DNA from 2 places in the Paenibacillus sp. IHBB 3054 genome. Region 2 is predicted to be linked to the other one. Evidence: riboswitches for the same ligand, from Rfam matches in the RefSeq annotation. Region 2 holds a riboswitch; the other holds the start of a gene.

Region 1 (4,566 bases), on a different contig from region 2:
GAAAGCTATTCGCGCGAAGCGCTGGCATCGGCTTTCCGCATTCTGGGAGAAGGCCAGCTGTCTTTGACCAAATTTCTGCTGCTGACGAATGAGCCGGTGGATCTTTGCGATTTCCCCAAGCTGCTGGAGACGGTACTGGAGCGTTTCGATCCGCAAACTGATCTGGTTGTGCTGAATAATACGGCTCAAGATACCTCGGATTATACCGGACACAAGCTGAACCGCGGCAGTAAAGGCGTAATGATGGGCGTCGGATCCCCGGTTCGGGTGCTTCCCCGTACCTATAATGAGGGAGTGCTTCCCGGAATTACCGGCGTTGTTCCTTATTGCGGAGGATGTTTAACGGTATCGGGTGCATCCTATATAGACGACCCTGAACTTCCGCTGAGACTGATCGCCGAACTGCGCCACAACGAAACAGAATGGCCGCTCGTCATCCTGGTGGATCACGCCGCTGAAACCGCTCAGACGCAAACCTCCTTTCTGTGGACTGTGTTCACCCGGTTTAATCCGGCGAGCGATATTTACGCAGAATCCGAGGTTAACCGCCATCACATTGGCTATAAGCTGCCGATTGTTATCGACGCCCGCATGAAGCCTGATTATCCGGATGAGCTGGAACCGTGCGGGGATATTGTGAAGGTGGTCGACCAAAAATGGAAGAACTATTTTCCGATGCTCGCAAAACTAAGTTAATGCTTCCGAAGTTAGTTTTGTACGAAGAAAAATCAGGAAGAATTGCTCACAAAACTAAGCGAATGCTTCCGAAGCGAGTTTTGTACGAAGTAGATTCAGGATGTAATGCTTACAAAACTTTGAGGAGGACAAAACATGCTGCGGATATTACTGGGAGAACCGCCGCGCGAGAACGGCGGTGTACTGGCTGAAGCCATGGACAACATGGCGAAGCTTGCAGCGATGCTGCGCAAGGAAATGAACGCGCATGAGGACCACGACCATGAATACCGCAAGCTGGAGATATGGACGCGCGGGCTGATTTCCTCCCTGGACGAGTTGGAGCAAAGCTGGTTCGCGGCAGCCTTTTACCGGAAATTGGTTGTTGCCGGTTATATGGATGATATGACGGTGATCGAGCAGGGCGATTATGCCCGGTACGTTTATTTTTATAAAAACGGCTTTATTCGTGTCTTCTCACTGCTGGACAAGCTTGGAACTGTATTGAACAGTCTGTATAATCTCAACACGACCAAGGTCAAAGCCCATTTCTCGTATTTCACCGTGTTGCGGCAATTTCAATTGCTCAAAGCGCATGCGCCGCTGGCGGAAGAACTGGAGAATATCAAGAACTCTTACCGGGAGCCGCTGCAGAATCTGCGCAAACGCCGCAACGCCGAAATTCATTATATGAATGCGGAAATGCAGGATGATCTCTGGCAAAGACATCAAGGCCTGCATGACAAAATTCAGCTTGAAGATTTGGACAGTCATCTGGAGGATTTGAAGCAGTGCCTCGAGATGGTGTGCAAATCTTTAAGCGCTTCGTTCCGTTACAGCAATGAGCAGTGGCGTAAAAACGCGGCAGCCTTGAAAGCAGGGGACGGCACCAAGTAAAACTTTCCCTTTGACAAAAAACCTGAAACTTACTATACTTAGGCATGCATTCGTTTCTCACAGAGAACGGCAACTAATTTCATATCATAATCTTATCGAGAGCGGCGGAGGGATAGGCCCGATGAAGCCCGGCAACCGATTTGTGTAACACGCGTCAATCCGCGTTTTAGATGAATGTCATGGTGCTAATTCCTACAATACCGCGCGGTTTGCGGTCTTTGGCAGATGAGAAGGCATTGTTAATAAACGCACAGGGCCTCTTGCGATCTGCAATCGATCGTAAGAGGTCTTTTTGATGTTATAGAAATAGAAATAAAGAGAGGGGGACAGCAATTGATAGAGCTAAAAGGTTTAACCAAGGTCTACGGAAAAGGCAGCAAGGCCGCTACAGCGCTCTGGGATCTGAACCTGTCCATCAAAAAAGGTGAGGTTTTTGGAGTAATCGGCCATTCCGGAGCGGGAAAAAGCACCCTAATCCGCTGCATTAACCTGCTGGAGCGTCCGACAGAGGGTGAGGTATGGGTGAACGGTGTGGATCTGACGGCGCTGAATCAGAGGCAATTGCAGGTGCAGCGGCGTAAAATCGGAATGATTTTTCAGCATTTCAATTTGCTCACTTCGGCTACGGTATACGATAATATCGCTTTTCCGCTGCGGCTGATGGGCACTCCGGGAAAAGAAATTGACCATAAAGTGAAGGAACTGATAACACTGGTTGGTCTCGAACAACATCTGAACAAATATCCTGCCCAGCTGTCCGGTGGACAGAAGCAGCGGGTGGGCGTGGCCCGTGCCTTGGCCAGTGATCCGGATGTGCTGCTATGCGACGAAGCGACCTCGGCGCTGGATCCGCAGACAACGGATTCCATCCTGCGTCTGCTGCTCGATATCAACAAGCGATTCAATCTGACGATTGTGCTGATTACGCATGAAATGCATGTCATACAGAGCATCTGTGACCGGGTCGCAGTCATTCATGGCGGCGGTATTATCGAGCAGGGGGATGTCGCAGAGGTATTCCTGAAGCCCAAGCATGAAGTAACCAAGGAGTTTATCCGTAGTGAAACTCAGCAGGACGGGCCTCTTCGGGCGGCCATTGATGCAGTGAACGGTGAATTCGGCAAGGCCGTCAAGATTACCTTTTTGGGACAAAAAACGTACGAGTCTACCTTGTCCCATGTGGCCCGCGGCACCGGGGTCAACTTTGCGATTTTGCAGGGGACAATCTCCACAATTAAAGATGTGCCTTATGGCCAACTGATTGTCCGTTTTGAAGGGTCTCCTGAAGCGGTTGAAGCCACAATCGCCGAGTTAACGGCGCAGGGGCTTGATGTGGAGGTGATTTCATAGTGGGCGGCTTGAATTTTAATACGATTAATTGGGAAGAAATGCTCGATGCTACAGTGGCTACACTAAAAATGTTGGCATTTTCCGGAATATTCACAATTATTCTTGGTTTACCACTCGGAATTGTGTTATATTTATGGGGAAGAACAAATAACATTGTTATCAGGGTTATTTACTCGGTATTATCGCTGCTTGTAAACATCCTGCGTTCCGTTCCATTTCTCATTCTAATGGTAGCATTGATTCCTTTCAGCAAGTCGATTATGGGGACTTCGATAGGTGTGCTCGGTACGATCCCGGCGCTGGTCATCGGTGCGGCTCCGTTTTTTGCCAGACTGGTGGAGACGGCACTGCGTGAGGTTGACCGGGGCGTGATTGAAGCAGCACAAGGAATGGGAGCTTCCACAGGGCAGATCGTTATGCGTGTGCTTTTGCCCGAGGCTCGTCCAGGCTTGCTTGCCGGAGTGACCATCACTCTCGTTACGCTCGTTTCCTACACCGCGATGTCGGGTATGATCGGCGGCGGCGGTCTTGGTGACCTGGCAATCCGCTACGGTTATTACCGGTATGAGAAAGAAGTTATGATTATCTCCGTAGTGCTGATGGTTATACTAGTTCAGCTGCTGCAAATGGCCGGAGACCGGCTGGTCAAATTTTTCACCCGGAAATAAGGTACGTCCATATATAGCCTTATTCATACATTTAATAAAGGGGGATTTACAGATGAAGAAAGTACTGCTCACATTTTTCAGCTTGACCTTGGTATTGGTGCTGGCTGCTTGCGGCAACAATAACAATACCAATAACGTGGCCAATTCCGCCGCAACGAATGCACCATCAACAGATGCTTCTGCAGAACCAACGACCGAACCGGCTGCAGAACCTGTAACCCTCGTGGTCGGCGCATCTCCTGTGCCGCATGCTGAAATTCTCAAGGCTATCGCTCCGCTGCTTGAAGCACAAGGCATCAAGCTGGAGATCAAAGAATTTACAGACTATATCCTGCCGAACACACAGCTTGCCGAAAAGGCACTGGATGCGAACTTCTTCCAGCACAAGCCTTACCTTGATGACCAGAACAAAAAGAACGGCTCGGATCTGGTATCGGTAACTGCTGTTCACGTTGAACCTTTCGGCGCTTATTCCAAAAAAATCAAATCGATTGACGAACTGGCTGACGGCGCGAAAGTAGCGATTCCGAACGATGCCACCAACGGTGGACGCGCACTGATCCTGCTGGCTAAAAACGGCCTGATCACCTTGAAAGACGACACTAATATCACTTCCACCAAAGCGGATATTACCGAAAACAAAAAGAAACTTGAGATCATTGAATTGGATGCAGCAATGCTGCCACGCCAGCTTGATGAAGTGGATATTGCTCTGATCAACACCAACTTTGCACTTGAAGCCGGCCTTGTTCCAACCAAAGATGCATTGTTCATTGAAGGAGCAGATTCCCCTTACGCCAACCTGCTGGTATCCCGTCCTGATAACAAGGATTCCGATGCCATCCAGAAGCTGGCTGCAGCTCTGAACTCTGCGGAAGCTAAAGCATTTATCGAAGAGAAATACGAAGGTGCGATTATCCCTGCATTTTAAGCTGCTGCCTTAGCTGACTTAACAGAATTACAACGACGGAAAACC
Region 2 (4,566 bases):
GATTGGGAACACAGTCAGGTTGTCAGCATCACGACACTTGATAATCCCGGGTGGTCTGTTGACATTTTTCTGGGGGGAACCGAACTGGAGGATAAAGGTTTTGAACTGCTGAATATTGACAGGTCGGATGTCGACTGGGTATACGGTAAGGTAAGCGATAATATTTTCCAGGGAAGAGGAGGAGTGAACAATTTAGAAGAGATCCTACAAATATTTCAGCAATGGGCAATGCTTAACGAAGATTAGGAAATGATGCTATTCAGCTTCTTCTAAACAAAAAGACGAAGGCTTCCATTCCCTTGCGGTACTGGTGCCTTCGCCTAGCGTATTCGCCCGTTGTTGTTCATAGCCAATCCTTTTTGCGGAAAACAAACAGCATCCCGCAGCCGAGCGTCACCATAACGGCAATAACGCCATAGTAGCCGTACTCTGAATGGGTCTCGGGAATATTGTCAAAGTTCATCCCGTAGATCCCGGTAATTACGGTCAGCGGCATGAATATCGTTGTAATGGCTGTAAATACTCTCATAATTTCGTTGGCACGGTTGGCAATACTCGATTGGTACGCCTCGCGCAAGTTGCCCATAAGATCGCGGTAGGTCTCGAAGGTTTCAGAGATTTTGACCGCATTTTCATAAATATCGCTAAAATACTTCTGCAGCTGGTCATCGATCAGGCGGAGGTCTTTTTTATTTAGGGTGTTGATAACCTCTTTCTGCGGTCCAAGCATCTTCTTCAGCCAGAGAATTTCGCTGCGCAGACCGATAATCTCGCTAAGATGCGATTTCTTGGTATGCATAAGGATATCCTCTTCCAGCTTCTCAATCCGCACTTCAATCCGGTCGCCGACGGAGAAATAGTTATCCACGACAGTGTCGATCAGATGGTACAGGAAGCGGTCTGGCTCGCTGACCTCCTGCTCCCACAGGATGGGTTTCAGCACACGCAGTTCATGGATCTTTTGTTTGGTGACGGTAATAATGTAATGTCTGCCGAGAAACACGTTCAGTGCACGGAGGAAAATCTCCTCGTCATCAAAACGGATACTGTTGACAACTATAAAATAATGGCTTTCATAAATTTCAATCTTCGGGCGCTGCTCCTCTTCGCTGAGGCAATCCTCAACGGCCAGGTCATGCAGATTGTATAGGGGCTGAAGCAGCTCCAAATCCTCAACATCCGCATCAATCCAGTAGAAGCCCTCTGTAGGGGCTGTCAGTGTTTCTTCAATATCCTCAATAGTTGTAAAAACCCCTGCGTTCACCAGCCGGATTTTCATCTGATTCACTCCTTCTGTCCCCGGTCTTCTCCAGGGATATGCTAATTAAAGCACAGAGAAAAAAATCAGCTTGGCCGGTGGTACAATCAATGAATCAGGCCAAATGACGTTTCGAGAGCATGAAGAAGAACTGCTCCCGCCGCCGGCAAGCTGATGTTAATCCTGTGTGGTAGCTCACTTTGCACGCTTAACTGCGCACCCGGGTCGCCTTCCATTCTTCTCTCACCTCTTCTTTTCGTCATTTATGGTATGAAACACTTGTCTAGTATAACGCCGGGGTATGCCTCTTTCAAGCAAAATTCTTTTCACTTTTCAGGGGCTCTTTAGCATTGTATGGACTTGACGAAAAGGAGGTTCATGATTTAAAGTGAATTTTAAGAAAAACAACGTTTGACATTTTAGATTTTTCTAACTGAATACAGCTAAATCTTATCAAGAGCAGGTGGAGGGACTAGCCCGATGAAACCCGGCAACCGGCGTGTGAACGCACGGTGCTAATTCTTGCGGAAGCTTTGCAGGGGATATTTGAATCCCGGCAGAAGTTCTCTGGCAGATGAGAGAGGCGCATATGACTGCAAATCTATGACCTTTCTCGCCCGAGAAAGGTCTTTTTTGGTTGTATTTTAAACACAAGCCGTATTAGCGGCACTCAAATTCAGTTAAGGAGTGGACACAACAATGCCAATTAAAATTCCCGACAGCTTGCCGGCCAAAGAGGTATTATCCGGGGAGAATATCTTTGTAATGGATGAAAGCCAGGCCTTCCACCAGGACATCCGCCCCTTGAGAATCGCTATTCTGAATTTAATGCCGACTAAGGAAACAACGGAAACGCAGCTGCTGCGCCTAATCGGAAACTCGCCGCTTCAGGTTGATGTGATTCTGCTGCATCCCAGCTCCCATACCTCCAAGAACACTTCGGCAGAGCACTTGAAGAGCTTTTATAAAACCTTTGACGAAATCAGCCACCGCCGTCTGGATGGATTAATTGTTACCGGCGCCCCGGTAGAACAGATGGAGTTCGAGGATGTGAACTACTGGGAAGAGCTGAAAGAAATCTTCGAATGGAGCAAACACAACGTTACGTCGACCATGCATATCTGTTGGGCTGCCCAGGCAGGACTGTATCACCACTTTGGAGTGCGCAAGGTTAGCTTGGACGAGAAATGCTTCGGAGTTTTCCCGCACACCCTGAGCCATAATAACGTCAAGCTGCTGCGCGGATTTGACGAAGTGTTCCATGTTCCACATTCCCGCCATACCGACATTTCCCGTGAGGATATCCTCGCTAATCCGGATCTGCAGATTCTGGCCGAATCGGAGGAAGCCGGGATTTATCTGGTAGCGACACATGACGGCAGACAGATTTTCGTTACCGGTCATTCTGAATATGATCCTTTTTCCCTCAAATGGGAGTATGACCGGGATGTAGCCAAGGGGATGGATGTCGCACTGCCGAAGCATTACTATCCAAAGGATGATCCGCAGCGCACACCGCCGGCCGTCTGGCGGGCCCATGCCAACTTATTGTTTGCCAATTGGCTCAATTACTATGTATACCAGGAGACTCCTTACGATATTGGGCCGATTATTTAAAGGAGAAGACGTTAACTGCTTCACACTATATAGAATAATTCACACCACATTTAGGAGGCTTACAGATGGACGAGAAACTTAGGATTGAAAGCAGACTGGCGCAAATTGGTTCACAGGAAGATCCCGCTACAGGGGCAGTAAATTATCCGATTTATAATGCAACGGCATTCCGCCACCCTAGACTCGGACAAAGCACAGGTTTTGACTACAGCCGCACCAAAAGCCCAACCCGCTCCGTGCTGGAAGAGGCGGCTGCGGAGCTGGAATCCGGGGACGCCGGTTTTGCCTGCAGCTCCGGGATGGCTGCGCTGACCACAGTGTTTGCGCTGTTCGGGCATGGTGACCATCTGGTGGTCTCGCTGGATCTGTACGGAGGAACATACCGGCTGCTGGAGCGGATTCTGTCCAAGTACGGGATCACAGCCTCCTATGTGGATACAAACGATCTTGATGCGCTGGAAGCGGCACGCCTTCCGAATACGAAGGCTGTATTTATTGAAACCCCGACCAATCCGCTGATGATGATTACGGATGTATCAGCCGTGTGTACGTGGGCCCGCCGCCATGGGCTGCTCACAATCGTAGACAATACGCTGCTTACCCCGTTCTTCCAGCGTCCGCTGGAACTCGGCGCGGATATTATTGTCCACAGTGCCACCAAATATTTGGGTGGCCATAACGATGTCCTTGCGGGTCTTATCGTTACCAAGGGCACCGAGCTGTCGGCAGAAATGGCCATTCTTCATAACTCTCTGGGCGCCGTGCTTGCACCAAATGACAGCTACCAGCTGATGAAAGGCATGAAGACGCTGGCCCTGCGTATGGAGCGGCATGAGAGCAATGCGCTGGAATTGGCTCATTATCTGCTGGAGCACCCGGCTATTGCAGAGGTATTCCATCCGGGGTTGCCTGATCACCCGGGCTACGAGATTCAGAACCGCCAGTCCTCCGGCAACACCGGGATCTTCTCCTTCAAGGTAAAAGACGCCAGATATGTGGAGCCGCTGCTCCGCCATATCCGCCTGATCGCCTTCGCCGAAAGCCTGGGCGGTGTCGAGTCGCTGATGACCTATCCGGCGGTGCAGACCCATGCCGACATTCCAGTCGAGATTCGCGATGCCGTAGGCGTGGATGACCGCCTGCTGCGCTTCTCCGTCGGAATAGAGCATGTGAATGATCTGAAGAGCGATCTCAGCCAGGCGCTGGAAGCAGCGCGGATCGAGCTTGAGGAAGCTGCGAATTAAGTAAAAACAGACGGATGATAAAGGTACCGGCAGCAGCGCCGCTTGATGGTGCTGCTGTTTTTTGTTTTATTAGGAATGTAAAAACATGCCTGCCTCGGCTGAGGAATCTCGTGTACGCAAAAAGTTTCTCAAGCCGCCCTGATTGTGATACGATGAAGAAACGAGCTTATTCAAATGTTATACAAATTTAATTCATCCATCATACTAAATGGGCTTAAGAGGAGGCTGCGAACGATGAGTGCGATAGATCTTATTCTGGATAAGACGCTGAAGGGCGAACGTCTTCAATTGGAGGACACTATCCGGTTGTTCGAGAGCAACGAAATTGAGAAAATGGGCGCTGCCGCAGATATTATTATGAAACGCTGGCACCCGGACCCGCTGGCCACATTCGTGATCGGCCGCAATATTAACTACACTAATGTGTGCGATGTGTACTGCCGTTTC

Evidence for each region. Region 2 has a riboswitch for S-adenosylmethionine ahead of metA (homoserine O-acetyltransferase MetA). Riboswitches for the same ligand answer to the same signal wherever they lie in the genome.
Region 1: it holds a riboswitch for S-adenosylmethionine, as region 2 does, so the genes downstream of both, ACQ76X_RS14200 (methionine ABC transporter ATP-binding protein) here and metA (homoserine O-acetyltransferase MetA) in region 2, are expected to answer to the same signal.

Annotation. Positions count from the first base shown of each region.
Region 1 is NZ_JBOFBG010000010.1:169,777-174,342, reverse strand. It holds partial or broken gene ACQ76X_RS14210 (UbiD family decarboxylase) at 1-696, shown strand, start outside; gene ACQ76X_RS14205 (Cthe_2314 family HEPN domain-containing protein) at 832-1,572, shown strand; SAM riboswitch class I at 1,662-1,804, shown strand; gene ACQ76X_RS14200 (methionine ABC transporter ATP-binding protein) at 1,906-2,922, shown strand; gene ACQ76X_RS14195 (methionine ABC transporter permease) at 2,961-3,590, shown strand; gene ACQ76X_RS14190 (MetQ/NlpA family ABC transporter substrate-binding protein) at 3,643-4,521, shown strand.
Region 2 is NZ_JBOFBG010000014.1:62,688-67,253, forward strand. It holds gene ACQ76X_RS16940 (immunity 53 family protein) at 1-246, shown strand, start outside; gene corA (magnesium/cobalt transporter CorA) at 344-1,279, opposite strand; SAM riboswitch class I at 1,706-1,839, shown strand; gene metA (homoserine O-acetyltransferase MetA) at 1,958-2,875, shown strand; gene ACQ76X_RS16955 (aminotransferase class I/II-fold pyridoxal phosphate-dependent enzyme) at 2,941-4,119, shown strand; gene mqnC (cyclic dehypoxanthinyl futalosine synthase) at 4,354-4,566, shown strand, end outside.